Regions from separate parts of the Sodalis sp. RH19 genome, predicted to be linked through region 1. Evidence: predicted binding sites of a transcription regulator. Region 1 holds the regulator's gene; each other region holds the start of a gene.
What was found. The regulator CRP, encoded in region 1, controls carbon source genes, mostly activating them, when cyclic AMP is high. The targets are predictions, from matches to a motif close to ATGTGANNNNNNTCACAT.
Positions count from the first base shown of each region.

Region 2: a site for CRP is predicted at 3,145-3,162, ahead of ACL2XF_RS13250 (ABC-F family ATPase). Genes of this name have one in related genera too.
Region 3: a site for CRP is predicted at 8,012-8,029, ahead of ACL2XF_RS25460 (PTS sugar transporter subunit IIC). Genes of this name have one in related genera too.

Region 1 covers NZ_CP178734.1:5,117,811-5,128,553, forward strand. The annotation lists gene tsgA (MFS transporter TsgA) at 1-51, opposite strand, end outside; gene ppiA (peptidylprolyl isomerase A) at 369-941, shown strand; gene ACL2XF_RS22945 (YhfG family protein) at 1,091-1,258, shown strand; gene ACL2XF_RS22950 (putative adenosine monophosphate-protein transferase Fic) at 1,248-1,850, shown strand; gene ACL2XF_RS22955 (DUF427 domain-containing protein) at 1,871-2,254, opposite strand; gene ACL2XF_RS22960 (ABCB family ABC transporter ATP-binding protein/permease) at 2,496-4,271, opposite strand; gene ACL2XF_RS22965 (aminodeoxychorismate synthase component II) at 4,472-5,047, shown strand; gene argD (bifunctional acetylornithine/succinyldiaminopimelate transaminase) at 5,206-6,432, shown strand; gene ACL2XF_RS22975 (YccS/YhfK family putative transporter) at 6,449-8,521, opposite strand; gene crp (cAMP-activated global transcriptional regulator CRP) at 8,575-9,207, opposite strand; gene ACL2XF_RS22985 (hypothetical protein) at 9,375-9,563, opposite strand; gene ACL2XF_RS22990 (OsmC family protein) at 9,523-9,945, shown strand; gene ACL2XF_RS22995 (phosphoribulokinase) at 10,578-10,743, opposite strand, start outside.
Region 2 covers NZ_CP178734.1:2,922,520-2,933,262, forward strand. The annotation lists gene moeA (molybdopterin molybdotransferase MoeA) at 1-629, shown strand, start outside; gene moeB (molybdopterin-synthase adenylyltransferase MoeB) at 639-1,403, shown strand; gene ACL2XF_RS13250 (ABC-F family ATPase) at 1,527-3,122, opposite strand; gene ompX (outer membrane protein OmpX) at 3,839-4,357, opposite strand; gene dps (DNA starvation/stationary phase protection protein Dps) at 5,043-5,549, shown strand; gene ACL2XF_RS13265 (DksA/TraR family C4-type zinc finger protein) at 5,680-5,946, shown strand; gene ACL2XF_RS13270 (flavin reductase family protein) at 6,106-6,747, shown strand; gene ACL2XF_RS13275 (hypothetical protein) at 6,899-7,120, shown strand; gene ACL2XF_RS13280 (M3 family metallopeptidase) at 7,142-8,995, opposite strand; gene ybiB (DNA-binding protein YbiB) at 9,081-10,061, opposite strand.
Region 3 covers NZ_CP178734.1:5,633,806-5,644,548, reverse strand. The annotation lists gene ACL2XF_RS25490 (molybdopterin-dependent oxidoreductase) at 1-2,232, opposite strand, end outside; gene galR (HTH-type transcriptional regulator GalR) at 2,437-3,438, shown strand; gene ACL2XF_RS25480 (GNAT family N-acetyltransferase) at 3,454-3,918, opposite strand; gene ACL2XF_RS25475 (GntR family transcriptional regulator) at 3,918-4,673, opposite strand; gene ACL2XF_RS25470 (PTS sugar transporter subunit IIB) at 4,772-5,089, opposite strand; gene ACL2XF_RS25465 (glycoside hydrolase family 1 protein) at 5,101-6,537, opposite strand; gene ACL2XF_RS25460 (PTS sugar transporter subunit IIC) at 6,546-7,898, opposite strand; gene ACL2XF_RS25455 (PTS lactose/cellobiose transporter subunit IIA) at 8,094-8,417, shown strand; gene ACL2XF_RS25450 (formate/nitrite transporter family protein) at 8,596-9,414, shown strand; gene lysA (diaminopimelate decarboxylase) at 9,462-10,724, opposite strand.

The sequences.
Region 1 (10,743 bases):
GTACGAAAAAAAACTAATCCACGTTAGCAGCAGTCGATTTTTGTTATTCATCATTGGCCTGTTAAATGTCGACGCCCGACCGGCTTGCCGCCCGCCGGCATCATTGTTGCCTTACTGTTACCGATAGGGCACAAATACTATCATGGCGATTTATGCCGTGGACATAAAAGTCGCCCCGCCGGACATTTTCAGCGATTTTTGCAATATCTGTTTAACGGCGGTAGACCCATCCCGCCCGCGCGGGAGGTCCTTCCCGGCGACGATATAAAACCTGTTACGTAAAAAACGGTAAATGGGTAGCGTAAGCGCGGCCCGCTCTTTAGAATCAGAGCCCTTCCTGTTGCCCATGTATTAAAAAGGAACCCTTCATGCTGAAACGAAACCTGGCCACCGCCGCACTGGTTTTCTCCCTGGCGGCGGCTTCTTGCCCGGTGTTCGCCGCCGGTCAGGACACCCATGTACTGCTGACGACCTCGGCGGGGAATATTGAGCTGGCGCTGGATAATCAAAAAGCGCCGGTGGCGGTGAAAAACTTTGTCGATTATGTGAACAGCGGCTTTTACAACAACACCATTTTCCATCGCGTCATCCCCGGTTTTATGGTCCAGGGCGGCGGTTTCAACCAGGATCTGACGCAAAAGACCACCCAGGCGCCGATAAAAAACGAAGCGGATAACGGCCTGCGCAACCTGCGCGGCACCGTCGCCATGGCCCGCACCAACGACAAGGACAGCGCCACCAGCCAGTTCTTTATCAACGTTGCCGATAATGCGTTCCTCGATCATGGCCAGCGTGATTTCGGTTATGCCGTGTTCGGCAAAGTGGTCAAGGGGATGGATGTGGCCGATAAAATTGCCCAGGTGCCGACCAAAAACGTCGGGCCTTACCAGAATGTGCCGGTAAAACCGGTGACCATCCTGTCCGCTAAAATTATGCCATAATCCCCGCCGCGGCCAGCTTAACGGGAAAGGTCGCCATGGCCTTTCCCCGGCGGCCCGTCGCCGTCGTCCGCGCCTCGCTTCCCGGCGAACCCGCCAATGCCGGTTATACTTCATGTTATTACCTCAAGGTCGCAGCCAGGAGGCATGACATGAAAAAAATGACTGAAAAACAAAAAGCCAGGTTGTTCCAGCAACGCCGCAATGAGAATTTCCACGCCAGCAACCGCCTCGAAGGTTTTACCGCCGAACCGGTTACCCTGACGGCGCAAGAGGCCTTGCTGCGCATTGACGAGCTCAGGAGGCATTATGAACGATAAATTCGGCGACGGACGCGATCCCTATTTTTATCCCGGCCTCCCGGTATTGGCCAACCGGCTTAATATTCATGAGTCCGCCGGCCTGCGCGAGGCCGAACTGGCGCTAACCGGGTTGCGCGCCGCGACGATAGAACTGGGGCCGCCAAATAGGGGACTGCCCTGGCTATGCGCCCTGCATCGCCAGTTGTTCCAGGATGTTTACGACTGGGCCGGGCAGTTGCGCACGGTGGATATCTATCAAAATGAAACCCGCTATTGCCATTTTGCCTACCTGGAAAAGGAGGGCAACGCGGTGATGCAGCGTTTGGAGGATGAAGACTATCTGCGCGGGTTGTCCCTGGACGCAATCGTGCCGCGCCTGGCGCAATATTATGCCGACATCAATATGCTGCACCCGTTCCGGGAAGGCAACGGACGGGCGCAGCGGGTCTTCTTTGAGCAGTTGATTATCCATGCCGGTTACGACGTGCGCTGGCGGCCCATCGAACGGGAGGAGTGGCTGGCGGCCAATGAAGCCGGCGCCTTTGGCGACACGGCACCCCTGGCCGCCCTGTTTGCCCGCGTGGTCGCCGAACCGGGCGAGCCCGATTAAGCCTGCCGGCGCCGCGTTGATTATCCGCCGGGACGCAGGTCGATGCTGTCGACGCGATCGGGATAAAACGCCACGTAATCCTTAATGGCGGCGACGGCCTCATGGGGCGATTCGTAGCTCCATACGGCATTGCGCGAGCGCAGTCCGCCCGGCGTTATGCTGTAGTACGCGCAATCGCCTTTATAGGGGCAATAGGTGGCATGGTCGGTCCTTTCCAGCAGCGTCATGTCCACATCGGCGCGCGGGATATAATGCACCGGCGGATAGTCCGCTTCGCGCAGGGTCAGCGACTTTCGGCTGTCGGCGACGGTATGGCCGCCGACGGACACCACGATGCGCTGCGGGTTGGGCTCAATGGTGATCGGATGATCGGGACCTGGTATTTTAACGGGTTTGGTATTCATAACGGTATGACCTCGGTGCGTTATCGTGACGTCCGGGGGACCCGCCGCAATAAACCGCGGCGGGGGTATCCGGCCTGTGACCGGCCATGGCGTACTATCGCAGCCTACGCCTTTGCGCGTGCGGCGTGTTACCGCCAGTGCTCCCTAGCCTTTACTCTCCCGGCAAGCAGGCTGCGGCCTCGGCCACCGGCAGGATGCACGCAAGCCACGTGAAGCCGCGCTGCCGCCCCGAAGGCGTTGTTTACGCCGTCTGTTGATCCTGTTCCTCGCGGCGCTGATGCTGCCACATCGCCGCGTAGCGGCCGTTTTGCGCCAGCAGTTCGCCATGGCGTCCGCGCTCGGCGATGGCGCCGTCCTCCAGCACGAGAATCTCGTCGGCATCGACGATAGTGGACAGCCGGTGGGCGATGATAAGGGTGGTATGATCGCGGCTGACCTCGCGCAGATGCGTCTGGATCTCGCGTTCGGTCTGGGTATCAAGTGCGCTGGTGGCTTCGTCGTAGACCAGGATGGCGGGATTTTTCAGCACCGTGCGGGCGATGGCCACCCGCTGCTTTTCACCGCCGGACAGTTTTAGGCCCCGTTCGCCGACGCGGGTCTCGTAGCCGTCGGGCAGGCTGACAATAAAATCATGGATATGCGCCAGCCTGGCGGCCCGCTCGATTTCGGCAAACGTGGCGTCGGTATTGCCATAGCCGATGTTATAGCGCAGGGTATCGTTAAACAGCACGGTATCCTGCGGCACGATGCCGATGGCGCGGTGCAGGCTCGCCTGGGTAACGTCGCGGATATCCTGCCCGTCCACGGTGATGGCGCCGGCATCGACATCATAAAAACGAAACAGCAGGCGCGACAGCGTGGATTTGCCCGCGCCCGACGCGCCGACCACCGCCACGGTTTTCCCCGCCGGAATGGTAAATGTGATATTGCCCAGGATGGGGCGGCGCGCGTCATATCCGAAACCGACGGCGTTGAACGCCACTTCCCCGCGGGTAACGCGCAGCGGCGCGGCGCCAGGGCGATCTTCAATTTCTCTTTCCAGCGTGAGCAGATCAAACATATTATCCATATCGATCAGCGCCTGGCGTATTTCCGCATAAATAAAACCAAAAAAATTCAGCGGCTGATACAACTGCAGCAGATAAGCGTTAACCAGTACAAAGTCGCCCAGGGTCATGGTGCCCTGGGTAATGCCGCGCGCCGCCATGGCCATCATCGTGACCAAACCGACGGAAATCACCGCCGTCTGGCCAATGCTCAGCACCGTAAAGCTGAATTGGTTTTTAATGGCGGCGCGCTCATACAGCCGACGCGAGCTGTCAAAGCGCTGGCACTCGAACGCCTCATTGCCGAAATATTTCACGGTCTCGTAATTAAGCAGGCTGTCGAGGGATTTATTACTGGCGTCGGCATTGGCCTGGTTTAATTCGCGGCGAAAGCGGGTACGCCATCCCACCGCCGTAATGGTAAACAGGATATACGCGCCGACGGTGGCCATAATCGCCACCGCGAACCAGATGTTCAGCAGCCGCCACATAATGGCCGCCACCAGGCTGATTTCAAATAAGATGGGCACGATGGAGAACAGTACGCGCGACAGCACCGTCGAGACCGCCTGGGTTCCCCGCTCGATGGACAGGGACAACCCGCCGGTGCGCCGTTCCAGATGAAAACGCAGGCTTAGGGCATGCAGCTGGCGGAAAACGCGCAGGCCCAGCAGCCGGGTGGCGTTTTGGCTGACATAGATAAACATCACGTTGCGCAGTTCATCAAATAACGATGCGCAGACCCGCGCCAGACCGTAGGCGAGGATAAGCCCGATGGGCACGGCCAGCAGCCGCGCCTGGTCGCCGCCCAGCCGGTCGACGATGGCTTTATAGGCCAGCGGCACCAGCGACGTGCCGACCTTGGCCACGATCATAAACAGCAGCGCCGCCACCAGATAGTAGCGCAGCTTAGGGTTATTTTTGGGCCACAGGTAAGGCAGCAGTATTTTCAGCGGCTTATAACGGTGCATGCGTTGTTTTTTTATCCCTGACGATATGACAATATGGCCGGTAGCCTGCGGGCGGGCGTCGGGTGAATATCACACAGGTCCTGATCTCCTGTCCAGGCAAAGGACGCTATCCTGTGTGGCTGGCGGGGCACGGGCCGCTATCTAAAATGCATCCTGTTGTTATTCAATAAAAATCTATTTACCAGTAGGATATACCGGCGATGTTGCTGCTTATCGATAACTATGACTCCTTTACCTACAACCTGTACCAATATTTTTGCGAGCTGGGCGCGCAGGTAGAGGTATGGCGCCACGACCGGTTGCAACTGGCCGATATCGAGCGCATGGCCCCGCGGCAACTGGTGATTTCCCCGGGTCCCGGCACCCCCGACGAGGCCGGCATTTCATTGGCGGCCATTCGTCATTTTGCCGGCAGGATACCTATACTCGGCGTCTGTCTGGGTCATCAGGCCATTGCGCAGGCTTTCGGCGCCCGCATCGTGCGCGCAAACCAGGTGATGCACGGCAAAACCTCCGCCATTACCCATGACGGCCGCGGCGTCTTCGCCGGGCTGGCCCTGCCGCTGACGGTCACCCGCTACCATTCCCTGGTGATCGACCGCGCCGGCTTGCCCGATTGCCTGGAGGCGACCGCCTGGAGTCTGCGCGACGGCGCGCGGGATGAAATCATGGGCATCCGTCATCGAACCCTGCCGCTTGAAGGTGTACAGTTTCATCCTGAAAGCGTGCTCAGCGAGCAGGGGCATCAACTCCTGGCGAACTTTCTTGCGTGTTAGCCGATCGGCATGTTGATATAGCATTAACGGACAAGGCCACGGGCAGCGGCTTTTTTTCGCTCTGATAGTGATAAAACGATTGCACTGGAGTGATTTTTTATTCATATTTTATGACTATAATATCACTTCTTGATTTGTTGCGGACCGGGTAATTACATATGAATACAGATAATAGCGCAGTAACGCGGGAAACTTTCGACCAGGTTATTCTGCCGGTTTATGCACCGGCGCAGTTTATTCCGGTCCGGGGCAAGGGCAGCCGGGTATGGGACCAGGACGGAAAGGAATATATTGATTTCTCCGGCGGCATTGCCGTCACTGCGCTGGGACATTGCCACCCGGCGCTGGTCGCGGCGCTGAAAGCCCAGGGCGAAACCCTATGGCACACCAGCAACGTCTTTACCAACGAACCGGCGCTGCGCCTGGCGCGCAAGCTGATTAACGCCACCTTTGCCGACCGGGTGTTTTTTGCCAACTCGGGCGGCGAGGCCAATGAAGCGGCGTTTAAGCTGGCGCGTCACTACGCCATTACCCGCCACAGCCCCTATAAAACCAAAATCATCGCTTTTCATAACGCGTTCCACGGCCGCACGCTGTTTACCGTTACCGTGGGCGGGCAACCAAAATATTCCGACGGCTTCGGGCCAAAACCGGCGGATATCGTCCATGTGCCTTTTAACGATCTGGCGGCCGTCAAGGCGGTGATGGATGATCATACCTGCGCCGTGGTGGTGGAGCCGATTCAGGGTGAAGGGGGCATTATGCCCGCCACGCCGGAATTCCTGCAGGGCCTGCGCGATCTGTGCGACCAGAATCAGGCGCTGCTGGTGATGGACGAAGTGCAGTGCGGCATGGGGCGCACCGGCAAGCTGTTTACCTATATGCACTATGGCGTAACGCCGGATATTCTGACCACCGCCAAGGCGCTGGGCGGCGGTTTCCCCATCAGCGCCATGCTGACTACGGAAGAGATCGCCTCGGTGATGAAAGTGGGCACCCACGGCACCACCTATGGCGGCAATCCCCTGGCCTGCGCGGTATCCGAGGCGGCGCTGGATGTGATTAACCAGCCGGAAGTCCTGGCGGGCATTAACGAAAGGCACGATCGTTTCGTCAGCGCGCTCCAGGCGATTGACGACAAATATCAGGTATTTTCGGATGTGCGCGGCATGGGCCTGCTGCTGGGCGCCGAACTGCGGCCGCAGTTCCATGGCCGGGCGCGCGAGTTCCTGCACGCCAGCGCCGCGCAGGGCCTGATGATCCTCAACGCCGGTCCGGACGTCATCCGTTTCGCGCCGTCGCTGGTGGTGGAGTTCGCCGATATCGAACAGGGCATGGCCCGGTTTGAACAGGCGGTGGCGCAGGTTATCGCCGCCAAACCCTAAGGCGCGCGGCGGGAGACTAATGGCTTAACCGGCGCGCCAGCCAGTTGCCGTGCTGCGGCCGCTGGCGCCAGGCTACCGATGAAATCGTATGCATCACGCCCAGATGGAACAGAATACGCCGCAGATGGCGTTCCATCAGGGTGCCGGGCAGCTCCGGCGTTTCGCCGGCGGCATCCATCACCGGGCTGTCTGAGCTTGGGCCGTCATATTCCAGCCGTTGCTGGCAGCGCTGCAGCGCCACCTCGCAAGAGGCCAGGTACTTTTGCGCCAGCGTCGGCGTCAGCATGTAGTGATCCCGCGCCAGGATGGTCATGGCATTGATGTGCTCGACGATGAACTGGCTATGGGTCACCCATAAACGCATATCGGTCAGATAGCGCGAATTAAACGCCGGCTCCCGCATCGCCTGGCTAAGCGACGTAAACAGCGCGTTGTGCGCCTGGTTGACCTTCATGCGCGCGTAGGCCAGCGCCGCCGGCTCGGGGGCGGGTTGCAGCAGCAGTCGCAGCGCGTCCTGGTCCCGCTCCAGCGCCAGATGGGCGTTTTTGCGCAGCATACCGCTTTGCCACTGCGGCCATAACCACAGCATGCCGCCGAACGCCAGCATACAGCCGATCAGCGTATCCACCAGCCTGGGCACCAGGAAATGCGCGCCGTTCAGCGACAGTAGCTGCAACGTATACACCGCGGTCACCGTCATGCCGATCATCGCCAGGCCGTAATTTTTGCGCAACACCAGGTAAGACGCCAGCGTCAGGAACAACATGCACAGCAATACCGTGCCGTCGCTCAGCCTGAATTGCAGCGTGCCGGCGGCAATCACCAACCCCGCCAACGTGCCCAGGGCCCGATGCTGGATCCGCACCCGGGTGGCGTTATAGCCGTTCTGGCTGACAAACATCACCGTCATTAAAATCCAGTAGGGTTTGGGGAGATCCAATACCAGCCCCAGGCTGCTGCCGATGGCCAGCATAATCCCAAGCCTTGCCGCGCTGCGCAGCGCCATGGATTTAAAGGAACAGTAGCTGACCAGCGCATGCCAAAACGACAGCCGCTGCTGGTTGTCGGCCATCAGGTCGCGGCGGTAAAGCGGGCGCTGGGTACGCAGCAGCCGGGCGATACGGCTGAAATGGTAATAACAAAACTGTCCGACCGGATTATCCGGATGCCGGTCGGCAATTTTTTCCAGGGCCGACAGCGCGGTGGCCATGTTAAAACGCCCCGGCTGCCGGTGATAGAGAATATCATCCGCCAGTACCCGCAACCGCGCGGCAATCAACCGGGCGTTATAGCGGATAACCGCCTCGGCGTGGCTTTGCGCCACCAGTTTTTGTACTTCGTCCGGCTGGTGCAGGCTGACGGCGATATGCTCCTGCAAATCCAGCGCCACCTGGAAAGAACGCAGCAGGCGTTTGTACTGCAGCTGATCATTGGCCGACAGCATATAAAGCTGCTGGTATACCTGGGCAATCAGATCAATCACCGCCTGCTGGCGGGCAAACAGCGGCGGCAGGGCGGTTTCCGGATCGGTATGCTGTGTCAGCAGGGTATATTTCGCCTCGATATAATCCGCCAGCTCCCGATACAGCAGGCTAAGAGATTCCCGCATCGGCTGCTCCTTCCACAACCGGAACCACAGGGCGTTGAACAGTCCGTACCAGGCGGTGCCGGCAATATACAGCAGCGGCGGCACGACGGGCGGCACATTGCCGGCCAGGCCCAGGGTAAAGATGGCGGCGATAAGCGCGGCGGGCAATAAACGGCCGTGCAGCGGGCTGATTTCACCGGTAACGCCGAACAGCAGCGCCAGGCCGAGCATCACCAAGGGCAACGGCACCGGCACGGCCAACAGCACCTGGATCAGCACGCTGCTCAGCGCGAACAGCGCACCGCCGACGGCCAGGCGCTTGAAAAACCGTTTATGCAGGGTATCGAGGCCGGCGATATTGCAGCAGGCAGGGACCAACGAAAACAGCAGGCCGTTTTGCAAGCTGCCGAATAACAGGCCGGCGGCCACCGGCAGGCATAGCACGATGGTTTGCCGCAGGGCATAGTTTACTTCAGGGTGGTAGATTAACCGGCGCCACATACTGTCAGCAAAAAAAGCGTGGTACGAAGCACCACGCCTGTATAACGGGGCTATCAGCGCGTGCCGTAAACAACAATGGTTTTACCGTGCGCGGATATAAGATTTTGATCTTCGAGCATTTTAAGAATACGTCCTACCGTCTCGCGGGAACAGCCGACAATCTGGCCGATTTCCTGACGGGTGATTTTTATCTGCATGCCGTCGGGGTGGGTCATGGCGTCGGGTTGTTTCGCCAGGTTCAACAGGGTTTGCGCTATGCGTCCGGTAACGTCCAGGAATGCCAGGTTGCCGACTTTTTCCGACGTTACCTGTAAACGACTGGCCATTTGCGCCGACAGGCGCATCAGGATATCCGGATTCACCTGAATCAGCTGCCGGAATTTTTTATACGAAATCTCGGCGACTTCACAGGCGGTTTTCGCCCGTACCCAGGCACTGCGTTCCTGACCTTCCTCGAATAGGCCGAGCTCACCGATGAAATCTCCCTGGTTAAGATAGGAGAGAATCATCTCTTTGCCTTCTTCATCCTTAATCAGCACCGCCACGGCGCCCTTAACGATGTAGTAAAGCGTTTCAGCCTTTTCACCCTGATGTATAAGTGTACTCTTCGATGGATACTTATGAATATGGCAATGAGACAGGAACCATTCGAGAGTCGGGTCTGTTTGCGGTTTGCCGAGAACCATTCGCTGTTATCCTCTTTTGTCATCGCTATCCCAGGTTCGGGACATCGTATTCCCTGTTACGGCGCTTGTATTATTCACTCTGACTCCGCGTTTAAACGGAGCGACGTAAGGGAACTTATTAGGGTCTGGTAATGTGATGTTCCGATCGATCTCTTGCCCTTTCATTATCATGAGGCCGATCCAGCCTTGTTTTTAGCATAGGTTTGAAGCAGTGTCTTCTGTTGTCTTGCTTCAGCATGAAGTATGTTCAGTAACATTGCCAGTTTTCCAACAAAAATGTAGTCTGCTGGAAAGCTTTTCATCAGGAGTATCATAATGCAGGCACGGGTCAAATGGGTAGAAGGGTTGTCTTTCATGGGCGAATCCGCCTCGGGCCACCAGGTTTTGATGGATGGGAACGCGGGCGAAAAAGCGCCCAGCCCAATGGAAATGGTATTGATGTCGGTCGGCGGCTGCAGCGCCATTGATGTGGTATCGATTTTACACAAAGCGCGGCAGGACGTCCGGGACTGCGAGGTCAAACTCACATCCGAGCGCCGCGACGAGGCGCCGCGCCTGTTTACCCATATCAACCTGCATTTTATCGTCACCGGCGCCGGGCTGACCGACAAGGCGGTGGAGCGGGCGGTGACGCTATCGGCGGAAAAATACTGCTCGGTCTCACTGATGCTCGGCGCGTCGGTCAATATGACCCACAGCTTTGAAGTGCGCGACGAACGCCACGCCCCCGCCGCCTAACCGGCCCGCCAACACCGCACTCAAACCCGGCGTGTTCAAGGGAGAGCGCGCCAATGGGGTCGAATCGGGCATGGTTTCTCTGCCCGACCGAGCGCCCCATGGCACGGTATGCCCGCCAACACCGCGCTCAAACCCGGCGTGTTCAAGGGAGAGCGCGCCAATGGGGTCGAATCGGGCATGGTTTCTCTGCCCGACCGAGCGCCCCATGGCACGGTATGCCCGCCAACACCGCGCTCAAACCCGGCGTGTTCAAGGGAGAGCATGCCGATGGGGTCGAATCGGGCGTGGTGTTCCCGCCCGACCGAGTGCCCCACGGTATGCTAGGCCCGCCAACACCGCAGCGAATCCTGGCGTGTTCAAGGGAAAGCATGCCGATGGGGTCGAATCGGGCGTGGTGTTCCCGCCCGACCGAGCGCCCCACGGTATGCTAGGCCCGCCAACACCGCAGCGAATCCTGGCGTGTTCAAGGGAGAGCATGCCGATGGGGTCGAATCGGGCGTGGTGTTCCCGCCCGACCGAGCGCCCCACGGTATGCTAGGCCCGCCAACACCGCAGCGAATCCTGGCGTGTTCAAGGGAAAGCATGCCGATGGGGCCGAATCGGGCGTGGTGTTCCCGCCCGAGGCCTCGAGTTTACTTAATTTCCTTTCCTTCCAGCAACTGCTGTACCAGCGGCCCCATTATCAGCTCCATCGCCAGCCCCATCTTGCCCCCGGGCACCACCAGCGTATTAATATTGGAAATAAAGGAGCCTTGCAGCATCGCCAGCAGGTAAGGCAGGTCGATATGCGCCAGGCTA
Region 2 (10,743 bases), 2.2 Mb from region 1:
ACGACACCAATAGGTTCGCCGTACGCCTGATGCTGCGCCAGCTGGGCTGCGAGGTTATCGATCTGGGCATTATCGCCGATGACGCCCAGGCCCTGCGCGACGCATTCCGCCAGGCGGACAGCCGGGCCGACCTGGTGATTACCAGCGGCGGCGTGTCGGTGGGTGAAGCGGACTATACCAAAACCATCCTTGAAGAACTGGGTGAAATCAGCTTCTGGAAACTGGCGATGAAACCCGGCAAACCCTTTGCCTTCGGCCGTCTGGAGCACGCCTGGTTCTGCGGCCTGCCGGGCAATCCGGTGTCGGCGGCGGTGACGTTTTACCAGTTGGTGCAGCCGCTGATAGCCAGGCTCGCCGGGCGGGCGCACTGGCGGTTACCCGCCCGGCTGCGCGCCAGAACGCTGACGCGGCTTAAAAAAACGCCCGGCCGGATGGATTTTCAGCGCGGCGTGTTCCATACCACGCCCCGCGGCGATATCGAGGTCGCCAGCACCGGCGCGCAGGGATCCCATGTTTTCAGCTCCTTCAGCGCCGCCAACTGTTTTATCGTGCTGCCGGCCGAGCAGGATGACGTGGCCGTGGGCGAATGGGTGGATATCGAACCCTTTAATCATCTGTTGTTATCATAGGGCCGGACCGTGGCGGACGAATTAACTCATGCGGAAATGCTGCGCTACAACCGGCAAATCATGCTGCGCGGCTTTGATTTTGACGGCCAGGAACGGCTGAAAAACGCGGGTGCGCTGGTGGTGGGCCTGGGCGGGCTGGGCTGCGCCGCGGCGCTGTATCTCACTGCCGCGGGCATAGGACGGCTCACCCTGCTGGATTTCGACATTGTGGCGCTGTCCAATCTGCAACGCCAGATACTGCACGACGATCGGCGCATCGGCATGGCTAAAGTCGATTCCGCCGCCCTTGCCCTGGCGTCGGTTAACCCCCATGTCACTATCGCCACGCGCAACGCCGCCCTGGACGACGAGTCGCTGACCGAGCTTATCGCGCAGCATGACGTCGTGGTGGATTGCACCGATAACGTAACGACGCGCGAGCAGCTCAACCGGCTGTGTTTTACCCGCCAGACGCCGCTGGTGTCCGGTGCGGCGATCCGTATGGAGGGGCAAATCAGCGTCTTTACCTACCAGCCCGGCGAACCCTGCTATCGCTGCCTGAGCCGATTGTTCGGCGCAGGCAGCCTCACCTGCGCGGAATCCGGCGTGATGGCGCCGTTGGTGGGCATTATCGGCTCGTTGCAGGCCATGGAGACTATCAAGCTGCTGACAGGGTTCGGCAAGCCGCCGGCCGGCCGGCTGGTCATGTATGACGCCATGACGCTGCAGTTTCGGGAGATGGTGCTGCCGCGGGATCCGCATTGCGCCGTGTGTGGGACGGCGTCGCCCGGCTGAGAGGGAAATCGCGTTTGGCGCGGGCGGCGTTGCTCCGGCGAACACTGCGCGGCAATAGGAGAAATGGAACGGCCCCGCGCAACCAGGGCCGGCGCTTAAAACGGCGTTTAAACCGTCATCAGCTTAGTTTAAACCCTGGCTGCGCAGGTAATCTTCATAGTTACCGCTGAAATCTATCGCTTTTTCCGGCGTTAATTCCAGGATGCGCGTCGCCAGCGAACTGACGAATTCGCGGTCATGGGACACAAATATCAGCGTCCCCTGGTACAGTTCCAGCGCCGAGTTCAGCGACTCAATGGATTCCATATCCAAATGGTTGGTGGGTTCGTCCATCAGCAGGATATTGGGTTTTTCCATCATCAGCTTGCCGAACATCATGCGGCCCTTTTCGCCGCCGGATAAGACGCTGACCGGTTTATTGATATCGTCCTGGCTGAACAGCAACCGGCCAAGGATGCTGCGCACCGCCTGTTCGTCGTCGCTGGGCTGTTTCCATTGGCTCATCCAGTCAAACACGTTAATGTTTTCGGTGAACTCGCTGGAATGATCCTGGGCATAATAACCGATGCTGACGTTCTCGGACCACTTGATGGTGCCGCCCACCGGCGGCAGCTCGCCCACCAGGCTTTTCAGCAGGGTGGTTTTACCGATGCCGTTGGGACCGAGCACCGCCATCTTTTCGCCCACTTCCAGCATCAGGTTTATTTTACTGAACAGAGGCGGCTGGCCGTCATAACCCTGGGTCAGCTGCTGTACTTCCAGGGCGTTGCGGAACAATTTTTTATCCTGCTCGAAGCGGATAAATGGATTCTGGCGACTGGACACCTTCACCTCGTCCAGCTTGATTTTTTCAATCTGGCGGGCGCGGGAGGTTGCCTGGCGTGATTTGGACGCATTGGCGCTAAAGCGGCTGACAAAGGACTGCAATTCGGCAATCTGCGCCTTTTTCTTGGCGTTGCCGGACATCAGCTGTTCGCGCGCCTGGGTGGACGCGGTCATATAATCGTCGTAATTGCCGGGATAGATGCGCAGTTCACCGTAATCCAAATCCGCCATATGGGTGCAGACCATATTCAGGAAGTGCCGGTCATGGGAAATAATGACCATGGTGCTGTTGCGCTCGTTCAATACCTGCTCCAGCCAGCGGATGGTATTGATATCCAGGTTATTGGTAGGTTCGTCAAGCAGCAGAATATCCGGATTGGCGAACAGCGCCTGCGCCAGCAGCACGCGCAGTTTCCAGCCAGGCGCCACTTCGCTCATCGGACCGTAATGCTGCTCAAGAGGAATGCCGACGCCCAACAGAAGCTCACCGGCGCGCGCCTCGGCGGTATAACCATCCATCTCGCCGTACAGAACTTCGAGATCGGCAACCCGATAGCCCTGCTGCTCGCTCATCTCGGCCATGGCGTAGATGGCGTCGCGCTCTTCTTTCACCGCCCAGAGCTCGGCATGGCCCATGATGACGGTATCAAGCACGGTATACTGTTCAAAGGCAAACTGATCCTGGCGCAGCTTGCCCAGGCGTTCATTCGGGTCAAGGCTGACATGGCCGCCGCTAGGCACCAGGTCGTCCCCCAGGATTTTCATCAGGGTGGATTTACCGCAGCCGTTGGCGCCAATCAGGCCGTAGCGATTGCCGCCGCCAAATTTTACGGAAATATTTTCGAATAGCGGTTTGCTACCGAATTGCATGGTGATGTTGTTACAGATTAGCAAAAGGAGGTACTCTTCATTAAAAACGTGACATTAACCACATTATGCCACACTCCGCTGTAAAATTGCTCTCTCTGTGTGCACCCATGGCCATAAGCATTAAAATTGGCGTGCCCGACGCGGCCCCGAGCCCGATTGGCGCACCGCGGCCCGCGTTCGCGGCCGGCAAAACGGCCCCTGATGGCCGCAACTTACGCGCCTCTTTCGGCCCGCTAACCAATATAAGGCATTATTATTTGATTTAATATTTTGTCATATTAACATCATCAATAAATATCAGGGTTGTCATATCATAAGGGTATACCTTATTTACCCGCCGAGCAGGATAAATACAGTGTCATTTCGCCAGCATCCCGCCAGGGCGACCGCTAATAATGCATAACCGATAAATAAGGGCGTCCCGTCAGGCAGGATAAAAGAGAGACACTATAGCGGTGTGGCATGCCATAGCCCATTATTCCCGGCTCACCATTGCCCTTCTTTAAAATACTGCTCTGGCGGCAGGAAGAATATAAAAACGCAGCGGCGCTATGAACAGCATGCGCGCCCTGATACGGGCCGGAGGGTGGATGGGCGATACGGGACAAGTGTCGCTGCCCAAGTAGGGAGGGCGCGGCCGGGATAAAAAAAAGCATGGCTGAAATGCTCAGCCATGCTTATCATGTCCACACCGGGGTCGTTAACCGGAAAACCGGCGCCGCCCGATCGCAGAAGGGAAATTAGAAGCGGTAACCAACGCCTGCGATCCAGGTGCCAACGTCTACGCTGCGGATGCGGCTTTGTTCGTAGGAAACGTCAAACGCGACATTTTCCATCGGGTTGAACTGCAAGCCTGCGCCGTATGCTACGCCAACATCGCTGGTGCGGTGTGAATCGCGGCCGTCTTGCGCGTTGTCGGTAAATTGGCCCACGCCCATGCCGACTACGCCGTATACGCTGGCCCAATCGTTAATGCGGTATGCCGGACCGGCGGTGATGCCGTAGTAAGTGCCTTTTTCGTAGGTGCCTTGTTCAGCCTGGTTCTTTTCCAGGTAGGTGAAGGAGCTGATCATGCTCCAAGGCGCGCTATCATCCATTTCATAACGGTACTTCAGGTTAAAACCCGATGCCTTGTTGATGACGCCCTGCATATCACCTTGGGCATAACCCGCGGAAACGGTGCTTTCGCCCGCAGTCGCCGAACCCGCCGCTACTGCCAATACACAAGCTAACGCTGAAAGACATGCAATTTTGTTCATAACCACCTCAAATGTGAATTTACGTCCTAACCATGAAAATATAACAAAAAGTAGCACGAAACTCTGCTTAATAAATGTTGTCCAAGTAAACGTATCGTGTAACATAAGTTTTCAAAGCTTTCTATCCCATTCATTTTACTTATGTTTTGTGCTATATGTCACAAATCAGACTTTACGTATCCTTACAACATATCCAGATTAATCCGAACTGAATGACTAAAAAATAGACCACGATCGTGCAATGCGCGTGATTTTTTTTCACAACTCATGTCGCCGCCCTCATATTTTCTGCTCATAAAAACCGCCACTACTATTTAATTATGTTATTACGGCATTTTGGAACACAAAATGCATCTCCTTTCACAGCCGTTCTGCCTGATTTTCAGCGCCTGTTTCTGCAGCACGCTGTGCTGAACCAGAGACTTTTTGCTATAATAATTATTAGAGGCATTATTTTAAATGAAAACCATTTGTATTACCGGCCCGAAACAACAAAACGCGGTTGTGATGCCGGGAGTACTCTCATGGTTGATGTCTTTTATCCTGCTAAGCTGTTTAATGCGTTCAGCGGTGGCGACACTGAGAGGTATCGGCGATATGAGTGATAGGATGCAGGATTGCGAAACGCTGTTATACTTTATGCCTGAACGAAATTAATAATGATCAATTAAGAGGATGATTAATGATGAGTACCGCTAAACTGGTTAAAACGAAATCTTCCGAACTTATTTATACGCGTAACGATCTGGAAGAGTCGGTCAAGGTCTCCAGTATCGCGCTGTTAAACCGTCTGGTGATCGAGTATGTCGACCTGGCGCTGATCACCAAGCAAGCCCATTGGAACATGCGCGGCGCGAATTTTATCGCGGTACACGAAATGCTTGATGGTTTCCGTACCGTTATCCAGGATCATCAGGACACCATCGCCGAACGCGTGGTCCAGCTAGGCGGCGTCGCCTTGGGTACCGTACAGGTCACCAATGACAAGACCCCGCTGACCAGCTATCCGACCAATATCCACAGCGTTCAGGATCATCTGAAAGCGCTGGCGGATCGTTATGGCGTGGTGGCGAACGACACCCGCAAGGCGATTTCCGAAGCAGAAGACGACGAAGATACGGCTGATATCTTGACCGCCGCTTCGCGCGATCTGGATAAATTCTTGTGGTTTATCGAGTCTAATATCGAATAATACCTTGCTTCGCCGGTGGGTGCGATGCACTAGCGCCGGCTAATCAGTTGAATGCAGCAAAAGCCGGCAGCGTAATGACCTTGCCGGCTTTTTTGACTTTTCACACCGGCTTAACGGGAGGAGCGATCCCATGGCAAGCGGCTGGGCGCCGGAAGGCGCGGTACAAGATCAAATCGATTCCACCATCAACGACGCGGTGCAGCGGGCGCGCAGCGCTCTGCTGCAAGGAGAAAGCGCCCATCATTGCCAGGAGTGCGGCGAACCTATTCCGCAGGCGCGGCGCGCGGCGTTGCCCGGTGTGCAGCTGTGCGTGCATTGCCAGTCCGAACAAGATAAAAAACAGCTGGCCCACAGTGGCTATAACCGCCGGGGAAGTAAAGACAGCCAGTTGCGCTGAGCGCTCCCTGAGTACACTATTATTGCAACCTCGCCACGTCGGGGATTGCCGCCCTTTCCCACGCGATCCCACGTGTTAACCACGGTGCGAAGCCCGCTACCGGCGGCACAGAAGCCGATGCCCGTCGCCGGCGTAAATGTCCATAGTGTTGGAGAAACCATGAGTTCATCTTCCCGTTATTATTATGAACCGCGTCACGGGCACGGCCTGCCGCACGATCCGTTTAACGCTATTATCGGTCCGCGGCCTATCGGCTGGATTGCCTCGGTCGATAAGCAAGGGCAGCGCAACCTGGCGCCGTATAGTTTTTTCAACGGTTTTAACTACCATCCGCCGATCATCGGATTTTGCAGCGTCGGCTGGAAGGACAGCGTGGCCAATATCACCGCCACCGGGGAGTTTGTCTGGAATTTGGCGACCCGCGAACTGGCCGATGCGATGAATAACAGCTCCGCCTCGCTGCCAGCAGGACAGGACGAATTCAGCTTTGCCGGCCTGACGCCCATCAAGGGAACGCGGGTGGCCGCGCACCGGGTCGCCGAAAGCCCGGTCAATTTTGAGTGCCAGTTAACCCAATGCATCCAGTTGCAGGACGCCCAGGGCGGATTAATCGAAAGCTGGCTGATATTGGGTGAAGTCGTAGCGGTACATATTGATAAAAAGCTGTTTAATGAGCAGGGCGTATACCAAACCGCCGCCGCGCATCCCATACTGCGCGCCGGAGGGCCGAGCGCGTATTACGGCATTTCGGACGAGCAGCGCTTTGATAAAGTGCGTCCGGACGATCGCCCCGCGCGTTAACCCCAGGGCGGCGGCCGCTTTGTCCGTCAAGACACGCCGGTCACTGTCCATCAAATTTACTGATGCAATTTATCAATAATCACGGCTGTAAAATCCATGTAACAAGCGTATCATAAGCATCCGATATGATATTATTTACAGCGTGATTATTATGAAACGTACAATCCTTGCCAGTCTGCTTGTGATGCTCAGCGCTGCGGCTTACGCCCTGCCCGCCTATCGGCTGCCGGATATGCCGCGCAACCCGCGCGCGGACAGCGCCTGCATCAATAAAACCACCGCCAGTACCGCCGGCAATTGCCCGCGCCAGGTTTTTTCCCCGGAAAAAAACCAGGCTATCGAAGGCTACAGCCCGGTTTATCATAAAAACTGATCGCAGCGGCTTACCCGCGGATCAATACGCCTGACGAATCGCCGCGGCAAACTCCCGGCACATCTGCTCATCGCCCTGCGCGTTGGATGCCAGCACCCGCTCGCCGTCGATAACGGTGATGACGGCGTCCAGGGCAAAATCGGCGGCCGGCTGCGGCCGCGCCATCCCGCGCGCGATGGTCTCCTGCGCCTGACGCCAAGCCTGATCCACCGTCTGGTTGCAGGCCGCCGCCAAATACAGCGGATTAAATCCCTCCCCGGTCAGGCTCCTGAGCGTATCGTCATGGGCGACGCTATTGCCCGGATGCCAGTAATGGGCGGCAAGATCGGGCCCGATGGCCGGGTTATCGGTGAGATACCCGTCGCGCTTAAGGAAAAACTGCCGGGTTTGCTCCACGGCCATCAGCGCCAGCAGATAGCCCTGATAAGAACAGGCGGACTCTTGCGATAACAGATGCGGAATCGCCATCGTCGGCCGCGGGCTGCCGTCAATCCCCAGGATGCGTTGTTCTGTTTCCCGCGCCAGCCGCGTAATGGCGTCGGGCGTCAGCTGGTCATCGTCCCATTGATACAGCGCCCATTCAAAATAAGGCACCAGCAGGATATGGCGCTCGTTAAAGGCGCGCATAGGCTGGCGCGCGGCGATGGCGGCCTGGATCAGCGCGTCCGGCGGCGGCTCGCCGTTGCCGTTAAGGGCATAGCGTTTCAGCCAGTCGGCGTCGTCCAGCAGGCTGTCGCAAAACATGGACTGCGTTTCAGCGTAGGCCATAGAGGTGGGCGGAAACTCCTGGGAAAAACACGGGGCGTTCTGGCGGATATTGGCAAAATGCGCCGCGTGCCCGCCCTCGTGAAACAGCGTATTGATACCGCTGATGCCGCTGCCGATCTGGTCCGGTTTGGCCAGGCTGGTAAAATTGATGCGCGCCGGGACCCACTCGCCCTGGCGCCGGAACGGCGGCACGGGGGCATGCATAAAACCGTTTTCGTACTTATCCTTGCGCACCAGCAGATCGAGCTGCAACCGCGCGCCGTTAAAGCCGATATGCAGCCGTTTAAAGCTGTCCACCCAGCGGCCCAGGGACTCGGCAAACGGCAGGTAGGGATCCAGCTGGCGGGTCACGTCGCCGGCTGTGCGGTAGCGGATATTCCAGGGTTGCAGCGCGTTCTCGCCTTTTACCGCCGCCAATTGCCGCAGGCTGCGTAAATTACCCTCCCGCGTCTCCCGTTCAAACCGATCCAGAATGGCGAACAGTTGTTCCGGCGTCATCCGCTCGGTTTTATTGACCTTATAGTCAAAGTAATTGCGATAGCCCATCTGGCGGGCAAAGCGGTTACGCAGGCGCACCAGCGCCGGAAAACCGTTATGCAACAGCCATTGCTCCAGCTCGCGCAGCGCCTGCTGCGAGCTCTGGCGCGCTGATTCATCGGCGTTATTGGCCTGATTGGTCATCAGTTCGCCCAACGAGGCCGCCACCCGTTCGCCCTTATCGTTGATATGGGTCAGCGCCAGGGTTTTGCGCCGGGCGTAGAGGTCGTTTTCCGCAGCGATAAGGTCATCCATCAGGGTCTGCGCCCGGGCATCCTCAATCACGTTGCAGTCAAAAAAACGCAACCAGCCGCGCAGTCCGTGCAGGGTGTCGTCACGTTCCCGGCCTGGCGGCAGCAGTTCCAGCGCGGCGATATGACGGCGAATTTCCGCCGGGCGCGCCGGCGCCGCGATAAACCGCTTATACGCTTGTTCCGCCGCGGCGAAACGATCCGCGACGTCCTCGCCGCCGATGGCCATATAATGCTGCCAGAAAAGGTCTTCCTTGGTCTGATGAACCGCCAGGTAATCGCGGTTCAGCGCGTTAAAATACGCTACTGCCTGTTGCATAACATCTCCTGATAACAGGTATTGCTTCATTTCTCAGTCAGGGCAAAAGGCGCTTGCCCATGCCGCTCTGGTTCAGGGTACGCCGTCAGTCGTGGGGTATCGCGCGATCGACAGTCGCCAGCGCCTGGTCAAGCGCGGGAGCTTGCCCGGTGGCAAGCAATATGGCGGCCAACTGCAGCCGGATAGCCTCCGGCAAGGCGAATTCGCCCCGCAGGCAGGCTTCGGTCCAGCGCGCGGTGGTCAGCGCGTCGCGCGCGCGCGGCAGATTTTCCAGCGGCGGCAGCGGATGGGCCAGCGGGTCCAGTATGACCTGCTGCCGCCCTTGGTGCAGGGCATAGATTTTCGCCAGACGCTGCGGATTGGCGTAGGTTTCGCCCTCGGTGCCGTTCATCAGCAGGGCGCTGCTGTTGATGGCGTTGAAAAAGGCGGCGATACGGGTGATATATTCCGGATGCGATACGCTGCACAGACGCCAGTGCAGATGATGATGGAACGGCGTCGCCAGTTTGGCCAGCGTATGGGCGCTGTTGCGTACCCCCATGCGCCAGCGCAGCGTTAACTGGGCGTCCAGCGCCGGGCACAGATGGCCCACCGGGATAAATACCGGCGCACGCGCCATGACCAGCGCGCTTTGCGCCGCCAGGGAGTTATCGTGCCAGGCTATGCCCAGGGCGCGGAAAATTTCCGCGCTGGTCACCCGGCCCGGATCGTCGGTAACGCCGTGCACCACGACCGGAAAGCCGAGGCGCGCGAGCGCCATCGCCAGCAATGGCGTCAGGTTGGCCTGTTTGCGCGCGCCGTTATAGCTGGGAATAACCACCGGCGGCGGCATATCCGCCGGCGCCTGCAGCGCCATCACCCGCTCCTGCATCGCCTCATAAAAGCCCAGCATCTCTTCTTCGGCCTCGCCTTTGATACGAAAGGCAATTAATAGCCCGCCGAGCTCCAGCTCCGGCACCTCTCCGGCCAGGATGGCGCGATAGAGTGCAACAGCGGTGGATCTCTCCAGATCGCGGGCATGATTTTTTCCCCGTCCGACTTCTTTTATGACCTTGCTATAATCCATAACCGACCGTTTCCAATACGCATGTAAAGTTCAACCTCTGCCATCCGCCGCGATCACGCGGATGTCTCAATCCACAATACCTTTCATTAACGCGCTAATAAAGTGCTTCAACTTATTCCTAGCAAATACAGCGCCGGGATAGGGATAACCGGGTTCAGCGTCGCCGCGACCATGCCGCGCATAAACTGTCCTATGTCCGGTCTGGGCCCGTCGCTCGCGCGGCACGCCTTGCCGCTAAAAATTTAATATTCTTTACTGAAGTTTAATTAAAAAGGCCAAAATGGCTCTCTTTTATAACCGGACTTGTAGATAACGCTCAATGGGTAGTAAAAACATCGAATGCAACATTGATGCGTGATATAAAAAAATGACTTTTTTAACCTTTCTATTTTGTTATTTATTATCAGGAAAACATTATGCATATAACGGGTATGAATTCCTCCTTCTTTACGAAAATCACATCATGGAGTGAGGGCCAGGTTACACTCAGGACCCACGTATTAACGTCCGTGATCAAAAAACTGGTTAATATCAGGAGCTATTCGGCAAGGGCTGCAGCTAAATCCAGCATGGATAGCGAGGAAAGCTATAATGCGCTAGCGGAAGACGACGATAGCGTAGCCGCGTCAGAGTCAAGGAACGGCGGCGGTTCCTCGCCAGGCCGAGGGGTTAAATCTTTTAT
Region 3 (10,743 bases), 520 kb from region 1:
CATGGCGTTGGGGCCCTGGGTCAGCGGCGAGGTGCCGATATCCAGCGTCAGCGCATTGGGATTGCCGGACTGTTCAATACCGGCCTCATCGCCCTGCCGCCCCGGCGAAAACCAGGAGCCGGTGGCCATGAGGATAACGCCGGGCGCCACCCCGTCGTTATGCCTGGCGCCCGCCAGGATCCGGCCGCGCTGATTATACACCTCCACTATTTCGCCGTCCTGGATGCCGCGGCGGCGGGCATCATCGGGATGAATATGGAGCGTCTCCTTGCCGGCGGTTTTATTTCCCTGGGCCAGGGGCGCGGGATCAAGCTGGCTATGCAGCCGATCTTTAGGCTGCAGGCTAATCAAATGCAGCGGATAGGTTGCGGCCAGCGCGCTGCCCAGCCATTCCGCCGGCGGCTGCCATTGCGGATGCGGGGCGAAATCGGCATAACCAAAACCGGCGATGGCGGCGCTGAACAGCTCGATGCGCCCGCTCGGCGTTTTCAGCGGATGCGCGAGCGGGTCGCGGCGAAAATCCCCCAGCAAGATAAAATCCTGCGCGGGCGCGGGCACCTTGATATGGCCTTCCCGCCAGAACTGCGCGAACGCCGGCCACGCATGGCCGGCGCGGGCGTGGGACTCGGCGCTTTGGCGGTAGAGATGCTCTATCCAGTCCTGTTCGTCCCGTCCGCCGGTAAATGCCGCGCGATAGCCCAGGCGATCGGCCAGATCGGCGAAGATATCCATATCGTTACGCGCCTGGTGCCGCGGCTCCACGGCCTTATGCATCGCCAGCACGTAACTGTCGCGCGAAGACCCGCCGATATCGTTGCGCTCAAGGGAGGTGGTCGCCGGCAGGACGATATCGGCAAGCTTCGCCGCCGGCGTCCACCAGATATCCTGCACCACCACGGTATCGGGTTTGCTCCAGCCCGCCAGCAGGCGGTTAAGCTGCTGATGGTGATGGAAGGGATTGCCGCCCGCCCAGTGGATCATATGGATATCCGGATAGCGCCGGTCCTCGCCCTGAAAGGTGTAATGTCCGCCGGGATTGAGCAGCATATCGGCGATGCGCGCCACGGGAATGGTCAGGCCGGCGGCGGCGTTCGGCCCCAGCGGCAGGGTCGGCGCCTGGGCGTCCAGGCGCGGATTGCCCACGCCGTTCATCGAACCGTGGCCGAAGGCAAAACCGCCCCCCGGCAGGCCAACCTGGCCCAGCATGGCGGACAGGGCAATCACCATCCAATAGGGTTGTTCGCCCCGGTGCGCCCGCTGGACGGCATAAGAACAGGTCATAAAACTGCGCACGCCGATAAGCTGGCGCGCCAGGCGTGCAATGCGCGCCTCGGGTATGCCGGTAATGGCGCTGGCCCAGGCCGGCGTTTTGCCGATGCCGTCATCCTGCCCGCGCAGATAGCCGGCCAGCTGTTGATATCCGACGCAATAGCGGGCCAGAAAGGCGTCATCCTGCGCGCCGAGGCGCTGGATTTCATAGGCCAGCGCCAGCATCAGCGCCACGTCGGTGTTCGGCCGGATGGGGATCCACTCCGCCTGGAGGAACGCCGGGCAATCATCACGGGTCGGACTGATATTGATAACCGGCGTGCCTTTAGCCGCCAGTTGCTTAAGCCAGGGTTTCAGCGTGTGCTCGGCCGCGCCGCCCGACGAAACCTGGGCATTCTTCAGCGCCAGGCCGCCAAAGGCGATAAACAGCTGGCAGTGCGCAATCACGCTGGGCCAGGCGGTGACGCGCCCGGTTAACGGACTGAAGGTGCCGATGACATGCGGCAGGAAAAACTGCGCGGCGCCCCAGCTGTAGTTGCCCGCCTGGTCTACCGCCCCGCCGCCGGCAAAATAAAAGCGCCTGACCAGCGAGCGGGCATGATGGACACGGCCGGCGGAAGACCAGCCGTAGGAGCCGGTAAAAATGCCGGACGCGCCGTAGCGATCGCGCACCCGCCGGTTCTCATCGGCAATCAGGTCCAGCGCCACATCCCAGCTGACATCGACAAAGGCTTCCCGGCCGCGCAGCGCGCCGTCGCTGCGCTCCCTTTTTTGCAGCCAGGAGCGGCGCACCGCCGGCTGGCGGATCCGCTGGTCCGAGTATAGCATCGGCGCGATGGAGTCCAGCAGCGGCGACGGGTCCGGATCGCCGGCGAAGGGCTCGCAGCCGATTAACCTGCCGTCCTCGACCACTGCGGTAAACGCCCCCCAATGGGCCAGATGGGGGAAACGTGAAATAGCCATGCTATTGGTGTCTTGTTCAGGAATTGAAACATAAAACTAACATTAATCGCCCCCCCGCCACAAAGCAGAAAATCAGTCGCGGCGATAATTTTCATTTATCCCGCAGCGATCACCAAAGCTGTGCGCCAACGCCTTGCATCGGCGGGCTTTTTCCGTAAAACTTAATAATGTAAACGATTACCCTATTGAGAGCTTGTAAGCGATATGGCCACCATAAAGGATGTAGCTAAACTGGCGGGTGTATCAGTCGCCACAGTCTCGCGCGTTATCAATAATTCACCGAAGGCCAGCGACAATTCCCGCCAGGCGGTGCTTGGCGCCATGGAAGAGCTGCAATATCATCCCAACGCCAATGCCCGGGCGCTGGCGCAGCAATCCACCGAAACGGTGGGGCTTATCGTCTCGGACGTATCCGATCCTTTTTTCGGCGCCATGGTCAAGGCGGTGGAGCAGGTAGCCTATCGCACCGGTAACTTTCTGCTGATTGGCAACGGCTACCATATCCTGGAGCAGGAACGGCAGGCCATCGAGCAGTTGATCCGCCACCGCTGCGCTGCGCTGGTGGTTCATGCGCAGATGATCCCCGAAGAGGAGCTTAACGCCCTGATGGCGCATATTCCGGGCATGGTGCTGATTAACCGTATTCTGCCGGCCTATGCCAGCCGCTGCGTGGCCCTCGACGACCGTTATGGCGCCTGGCTGGCCACCCGCCACCTGATTCAGCAGGGCCACCGGCGCATTGCGTTTATCTGTTCAAGCCATCCCATTTCCGACAGCACCGATCGATTGCAGGGCTATCTGGATGCGCTGAAGGATCATGATATCGAGGTGGATGAGAAGCTTATCGCCTACGGCGAACCCGACGAGGTGGGCGGCGAGCAGGCCATTACCAGCCTGCTGGGGCGCGGGCGTAATTTTACCGCCATCGCCTGTTACAACGATTCCATGGCTGCCGGCGCGCTGGCGGTCCTCAGCGATAACGGTATCGACGTGCCGGAGCAAATCTCGCTGGTCGGCTTTGACGATGTGCTGATTTCACGTTACCTGCGACCGCGCCTGACCACTATCCGCTATCCGGTGGTGGCGATGGCCACCCAGGCGGCGCAGCTGGCGCTGGCGCTGGCGAACGGGGACCCGCTGCCGGAGGTGACCAATACCTTCAGCCCGACCCTGGTAAGGCGTCACTCGGTCGCGCCGCCGCCTTAAGCGGCGACCGCGGATTTACCGCGCGTCCGCGCGCAGCTGATAGAGATGCACCGGCATATCGGGATATTCGATCCCGTCGCCGATATAGTCCCAGCCGTGGCGTTCATAATAGCCGGTAAAAGTGGCATACAAATACAGGGAACCGAAACCGGCCCGGCGGCTGAAATCCTGCACAAACGCCTGCAGCTGCCGTCCCAGGCCCCGCCCCCGGTATGCTTCATCGACATACAGCGCCGCCAGCCAGGGGGTGAGGTCCTGGCGGCTCAACAGATCGCTGCGCCACAGGCCCACGGTGCCCACCGGGCGGCCGTCGTCAAGGGCGATAAAGGTGATCGGCAGGCCGTCCCGGCGCATGCCATTGTCGACGATGGCGGCATAGAACCCCCGGCCGGCGCCGTGGCCGAAAGCGCGCCATAGCCAGTCGGTCACCTGTTCTTTATGCCGGGCATGGTCCGCCAGCGGGGCAATCACCACCGGCATCAGACCAGTTTTCCCTGGAAAATGGGCACCGATTCAAACAAAAAGCCGTCGAATTCCGGCGCATCGGCATCGGAAATTTCCATCAGGGTGTTTTTGACGCTTTCCATATGCTGCCACATGCACTGGTAGGAGGCCATCACGTCGCGCCGGCGCAGGGCCACCAGAATATTCTGATGATCCGCCAGCCAGCGCAGCCGCAGGGAACGCGTATCTATATGGCTGTAGAGCTGCTGCCACAACGCGCTGGATTCCTGCCGCAGCCAGATGGATTTTACCGTTTCCAGCAGCATCTGGTTTTGCGTGGCGCCGGCAATCAGCTCGTGAAACAGCTTATCGTTATTCTCGCTGCGCTCGTTGGTAATGATATCGCGCTGCTCCTGCTCCAGCGTCCGGCGCAGGTTTTCAATGTCCATTTTGGTGGCCATTTTGGCGGCGAACGCGGCGATATTGCTCTCCAGAAGCTGGCGGGCCTGCAGCAGTTCAAACGGCCCCACCTCGCTTTCAAGGTAATGGGTTCCCTCGGTGTCCCCGCCCGGAATGCGTATCACATATACGCCGGAACCCTGGCGGATATCCACCACCCCCTCCAGCTCCAGCATCAGGAGGGCCTCGCGGATAATGGTGCGGCTGACGCCGTAGGTTTCCGCAATATTACGCTCCGGGGGCAAACGCGTACCGATCGGGTAATGACCTGACTGGATCTTCTGCCGCAGATCCCGGCCAATTTCCTGATACTGTTTTTTTTCCTGCAACATCACACCTTCTTCCCCTCGCCCGTTAACGCGTAGCCTCAAACACGATATGCCCGCGACAGGACGGCAGGCTTGCTTCCTGCCGTTTGCCGGCGCGCGGGCTAGTGTAACAAACCCAGGGCCTGATCGAGTACTTTCGCGCCGTTTAAAGTGCCATAGGCCACCGAATCGATTACCGCGATGGGGATCTGGTATTCATCGGTCAGCTTTTTGTTTTCCACAAGCTTAAAGCGCACCTGCGGCCCCAGCAACACGACCAGGATATCGTTGCCGAACGTTTGCAGCTCATCGCGCAGATTTTGTTCGGGGATGGCGTAAATCTTGTATTCCAGGGAGCGGCTGGCCGCTTCCTTTTCCATTTTGGTCACCACCAGCGAAGTGGACATGCCCGCGGAACAGGCCAGGACGATACGTTTCATAGGTACTCCTCTTATTTATCTTCGTCATCGAGCGTTAACGCCAGGGTGCGGGTAGCGCTTAAGCGGGCGAACCAGGCGGCGGATTTTTTCGGCTGCCGGCGCAACTGTTGCTGCAGGTCGATTTCAATCAGACCATAGCGGTTTTTAAACGCGTTCATCGGCGAAACATTATCGGTAAACGCCCAGAGCATATAACCCAGGCAGCGCGCGCCCTCCTCCCGGGCTTTTAACGCCCAGTACAGATGTTCGGCGATAAAGTCGATGCGGTAATCATCCTGGATCACGCCGGCGGGGTCTTTAAAGCGTTCCTCATGTTCAACGCCCATGCCGTTTTCGGCGATAAACCAGGGCGTATCCGGATAATCGCGGTTCATCCGCTGCGCCATGTCATAGACAATCCGGGGATGGATTTCCCAGCCGCGCGAGGGATTCATCCGCCGCCCCGGCAGCTCGAACGGCTCATAATAATATGCCGGATGGAACGGGGTATTGTCATTCCACTGGCGGCTGGGGGCCTTGACCCGATGGGGATAATAAAGATTAATCCCCACCTCATGCACCGGATAACGGCGGATAATCTCCAGTTCCTGCGCGTCGTACTGCCAGTCGACCCCATGGTGGCGCAGCAGTTCCATTAACTCCGGTGGATAGACGCCCAGCAGCAGCGGATCGAGAAATACCCGGTTATAAAACAGATCGTAGAGATGCGCCGCCCGCTGGTCATGGGGAGCGCTGGAACGGGCATAGGTCACCTCCGGATTAAGGATAACCCCGAGCGATCCGCCGCCGCGCCGGTAGCCTTGTTCTTCAAACAACTGTACCAGCCGGGCGGTGGCGAGGATTTTATGATGGTTCCACTGCATCCATTTATGGGTATTCTGTTCATAGGGATAGCGCAGGGCATCCAGGTAAACCCGGGTCTGCACCACGATCGGCTCGTTAAAGGAAAACCAGCGCTTCACCTTGCCGGCATAACGCGCGAACACTTTTTCCGCGTAACGCACAAACAGCTCCACCACCCGCTTCGACTGCCAGCCGCCATAGTGTTCCAACAGGCAGGCCGGCAGCTCGTAATGCTCCAGGCAGATCATCGGCTCAATACCCTGCCTGATCATCTCATCAAGAAAATTATCGATATAGGCCGCATAGTCTTCATCGACAATCACCTGCTCGTGATCCACCAGGAAACGCGACCAGTTGATCGAGGTGCGGTAATGCGTCAGCCCGGCCTGCTTCATCAGCGCCACGTCTTCGGCGTAGCGATGGATAAAATCGGTGGCCACCGCCGGACCATAGCCGTTATGCCAGACGTGGCGGTCCTGCTGGTACCACAGGTCGAGATAAGAATCCTGGCCCGGCTTCTTGCCGCTCCAGCCCTCGGTTTGCCAGGCGGACGCCGCGGCGCCCAGGATAAAATCCGCCGGGATGGCGATGCTAACCTTGCTCATGTCCGTCCTCACGATGACTTAAGGGTTTGCGCGCGGGATGCTTCGCTCATTTCCGCCGCCAGCTGCGCCTGGTCCGCGCGGCGCGACGCCACCTGGACAAAAGGCAGATAGATCAGGAACGACACCACGATGCAGCACAACTGCGTAATCACCGCGCCCATCGATCCGGCGGTGGACAGCCAGGCGTTAATCAGCGGCGGCGTGGTCCAGGGCACCATCACCACCGCCTTGTCGGCAAAACCCAGGCTGGTGGCGAAATAGCCGATGGTGCCGGTGACCAGCGGCGTAATAATAAAAGGAATGGCCAGGATCGGATTAAGCATGATCGGCATGCCGAAGATCACCGGTTCATTAATATTAAACACCGAGGGACCAAGGGATAATTTAGCGATTTCTTTCATCTCCTTGCGCTTGGATGTAAACAATACCGCCATTAATAATCCGATGGTCAGGCCGGAACCGCCGATGCTCATATACACATCCCAAAACGGCATGGTAATGATATTGGGAATATCCTTGCCCTGTTCAAACGCGGTCATATTGACGGTAATGGCGCCGAGCAATAAAGGTTCGCGAATCGGCTTAATCATTTGGTTGCCGTGAATGCCGATGACCCAGAACATCTGGGCGACGAACATCAGCACCAGGATGCCCGGCAGGCTTTGCACCACCGATTCCAGCGGCTGCTGTACCACCTTATATACCGCATCGTACAGATACATGCCGGTCACGCGCTGGAAGACGAACCCAAAGGTCGCCAGCAGCAGCACGGTAATAATGGCCGGGATCAGGGCGGTAAAAGACGCGGACACATTGGGCGGCACGGTATCCGGCATCTTGATGCGGAATTTATCCACCTTTTCCAGGCGCGAATAAACCTCCACCGATAAAATCGCCATAAACATGCCGAGGAACAGGCTCTTGGTATCCGAGAACTGCCGCGCCAGCACGTCCTTGACCACCATCATCTGGTCGCCGACCATTAACTGCAGCGTGGTCGGCGTGACGGCGATAAAACAAATTACCGCCAGCAGCCCGGGAAATAAGGTGCGTGACCCATTAAGCCGGCCCAGCTCAATACCAATTAGGAATACCGCGCCGATGGTTAAAAAATTCAGGGTGGCGTAGTTAATACTGCTCATAATAGGCTTGAGCGTCGCCAGCGGCGCGAAGAAACTAAAACTGGCGAGGCCGTTAACCGGATCGAGCACCATATTGGAGATCAACACCGAAAACGCGCCGACAATGATGACCGGCATTAAGGTAATAAATGCCGCCTTGATCGCCATAATATAGCGAAAGCTATTAAATTTAGTGGCAAACGATCCCAGAGAATCGATCATACGATCCTTAAATGACATGACACCACCTCATCATCAGTGAGTTAAGCCTATTGATATGCACGTTTGCCGGTAGCCGGCAGGTTTTATTGTGGGTTTGGCATACCAAAAACTAGCGTAACTGAATTTATTTTCTGTGATCATGCTCTCACAAGCCAACATTGGAATTCCAATATGATGAAATTACCAAATTTGGTATACCAATAGAGGTGGCGAATGGAAGATTTTGAACAAACCGTGATGGAATTGCTGATTAACGCCGGCGAAGCCCGTTCCGAGAGCATGAGCGCCATCCAGTCGGCGCGGGAACGCAACTGGGACGAGGCGCGGGAGAGGATGGACGCGGCGCGCCAGGCCTCGCGCCGCGCCCACGCCATCCAGACGCGGCTTATCGGGCTGGATGAGGGAACGGGCAAGGTGCCGGTCAATTTAATCATGGTCCACGCGCAGGATCATTTGATGACCGCCATGCTGTGCCAGGATCTGGCGCAGGAATTTATCCTGCTGCGCCGCGAGCTGGCGGACCTGGCCGCGCGCTGATCCGCACGGGCCTTAAGCCGCGCCGGCGGCGAATGGCCGGCGCGGCCTGAAGCCCGCGGCCATGTCGGTGCAGAACGGTGTTTTAATTTTTAACACTCTTTTAGCGGCCAACCGTTGGCTTCGCCGCGGGGGGAGGATATGATGCGAATCACCACTTTCTTTTAACATATAAACTACCATGTCGTTTCATTCTCCTAAAGAAGTCGCAGCAATCGCTGTGCAAACGGGCGCCACCAAAAGCCGCGCGCCGCTCCCCTATTTACTGGTGCTCGGCTGTCTGGCCGGTGCGTATATCGCGATAGGTTTTATGCTGGATATCCATGTGACCGCCAGCCTGCCCGCCGACTGGGGGTCGTTCGGCGTCTTTTTAGGGGCGGCGGTGTTCCCGGTGGGGCTGGTGCTGACGCTTATCGCCGGAGGAGAACTCCTGACCGGCAATATGATGACGCTGCCTATTGCCTGGCTGGCGCGGCAAATCTCTTTTATGTCGCTGATACGCAACTGGTTCTGGATTACCGTCGCCAACTTTGCCGGCAGCATTTTGATTGCGTGGTTTTTCGGCCACGTGCTCGGCCTGACCGAAGGCGCGTTCCTGGCCAAAACCGCGGCCACCGCCCAGGCAAAGATTTCCGCCGATTTCCTGCACGCCTTTATTTCCGGCATCGGCTGCAACTGGCTGGTGAGCCTGGCGGTATGGCTGGCATACAGCGGCAAGGATGTGGCTAGTAAGATCCTGGGTATCTGGTTTCCGATCATGGCGTTTGTCGATCTCGGCTTCCAGCACGTGGTGGCCAATATGTTCGTGATTCCGGCGGCGATTTTTGCCGGGCAGGCGACCTGGGCGCAGTACTGGGGCAACTTCCCCGGCGTGTTCCTGGGCAACGCCGCCGGCGGCGCCATCTTTGTCGCGCTGGTCTATTATATTGCCTATCGCCCCATGGCGTCCGACACCGCGGCCGCGGCGCCGTTGCCGGCGGCCGGGCGCAGCAAAGCCTGAGTTCCCGGGTACCGCCGCGCCGCCGGCGAAGACCCCGCCGTTTTGGGTTACAAGCGTTCCAGCGCCAGCAGCTCATCCAGCGTCTGGCGGCGGCGGATCAGGCGCGGGCGGCCCTGCGTGAACAAGACTTCGGGCAGCAGCGGGCGGGTATTGTAATTGGATGACATTGAGGCGCCGTAGGCGCCGGTATCATGGAACACCAGGTAATCGCCCACCCGGGCGGCGGGCAATGGCCGCGGCTCGATGCCGCCGCCGGCCAACTGGGTAAACACATCCCCCGATTCGCACAGCGGGCCGCCCACCACCGTCGCTATTTCCGCCCGGTCGTCCGGCTCGCCGCCGTCGGCCGGGATCAGCGAAATATGGTGATAGCTGCCGTACATCGCCGGGCGCATCAGATCGTTGAAACCGGCGTCCACCAGCACGAAATGGCGACTGCCCATCTCCTTGATCGCCTGCACCTGCGCCACCAGCGCGCCGGATTCCGCCACCAGGAAACGCCCCGGCTCGATTTCCAGCGTCACCGGATGGCCCAGATGGTCGCTGATTTCACGGCGCGCGGCATCCCACAGGCCAAAGTAATGCCCGGTGTTGATCGCCTCCTCGCCAAACCGGTACGGCACCGACAGCCCGCCGCCGGCGGAAATGGCGTGGACATCCTGGCCGGAGGCGATAACTTCCCGCACCATCGCCGCGCAGACCTGGCGCAAATGGTCATAATCCACGCCAGATCCGATATGCATATGCAGGCCGACGAGCTTTAAGCCGTAGCGCCGGATTTGCGCGATGGCCAGCGGCAGGTCGGCATACCAGATCCCGTGCTTGCTGTTTTCGCCGCCGGTATTGGTTTTCTGGCTATGGCCGTGGCCGAAGCCGGGGTTAATGCGCAGCCATACCGCATGCCCGGGCGAATGCCGCCCCAGTTGTTCCAGCATATCCACCGAACCGGCGTTGACCGGGATGGCGAGCTCCACCACCCGTTGCAGGGTCGGGCGGTCAAAGACATCGGCGGTGAACACCATATCAGCCGGCTGTTGTCCCGGGCGGTAGCCCGCCGCCAGCGCCCGCTCGATTTCACCCAGGGACACGGCATCGACCTTTACCCCCTGCTCGCGCATCAGGCTCAGGATATGGATGTTGGAGCAGGCCTTCTGGGCAAAACGAATCACGTCGAACTGCCGCAGCTGGCGGATGCGCTCGCTAATCACTTCGGCTTCATAGGCCCACACCGGGCCGCCGTATTGCCGGGCCAGTTGCCGCAAATTGACCGCGTTAAGCGCGCTTTGGGTGTGAAAAAGGTTATGTGGCATGGGGTTCCCGTCGGTGTTA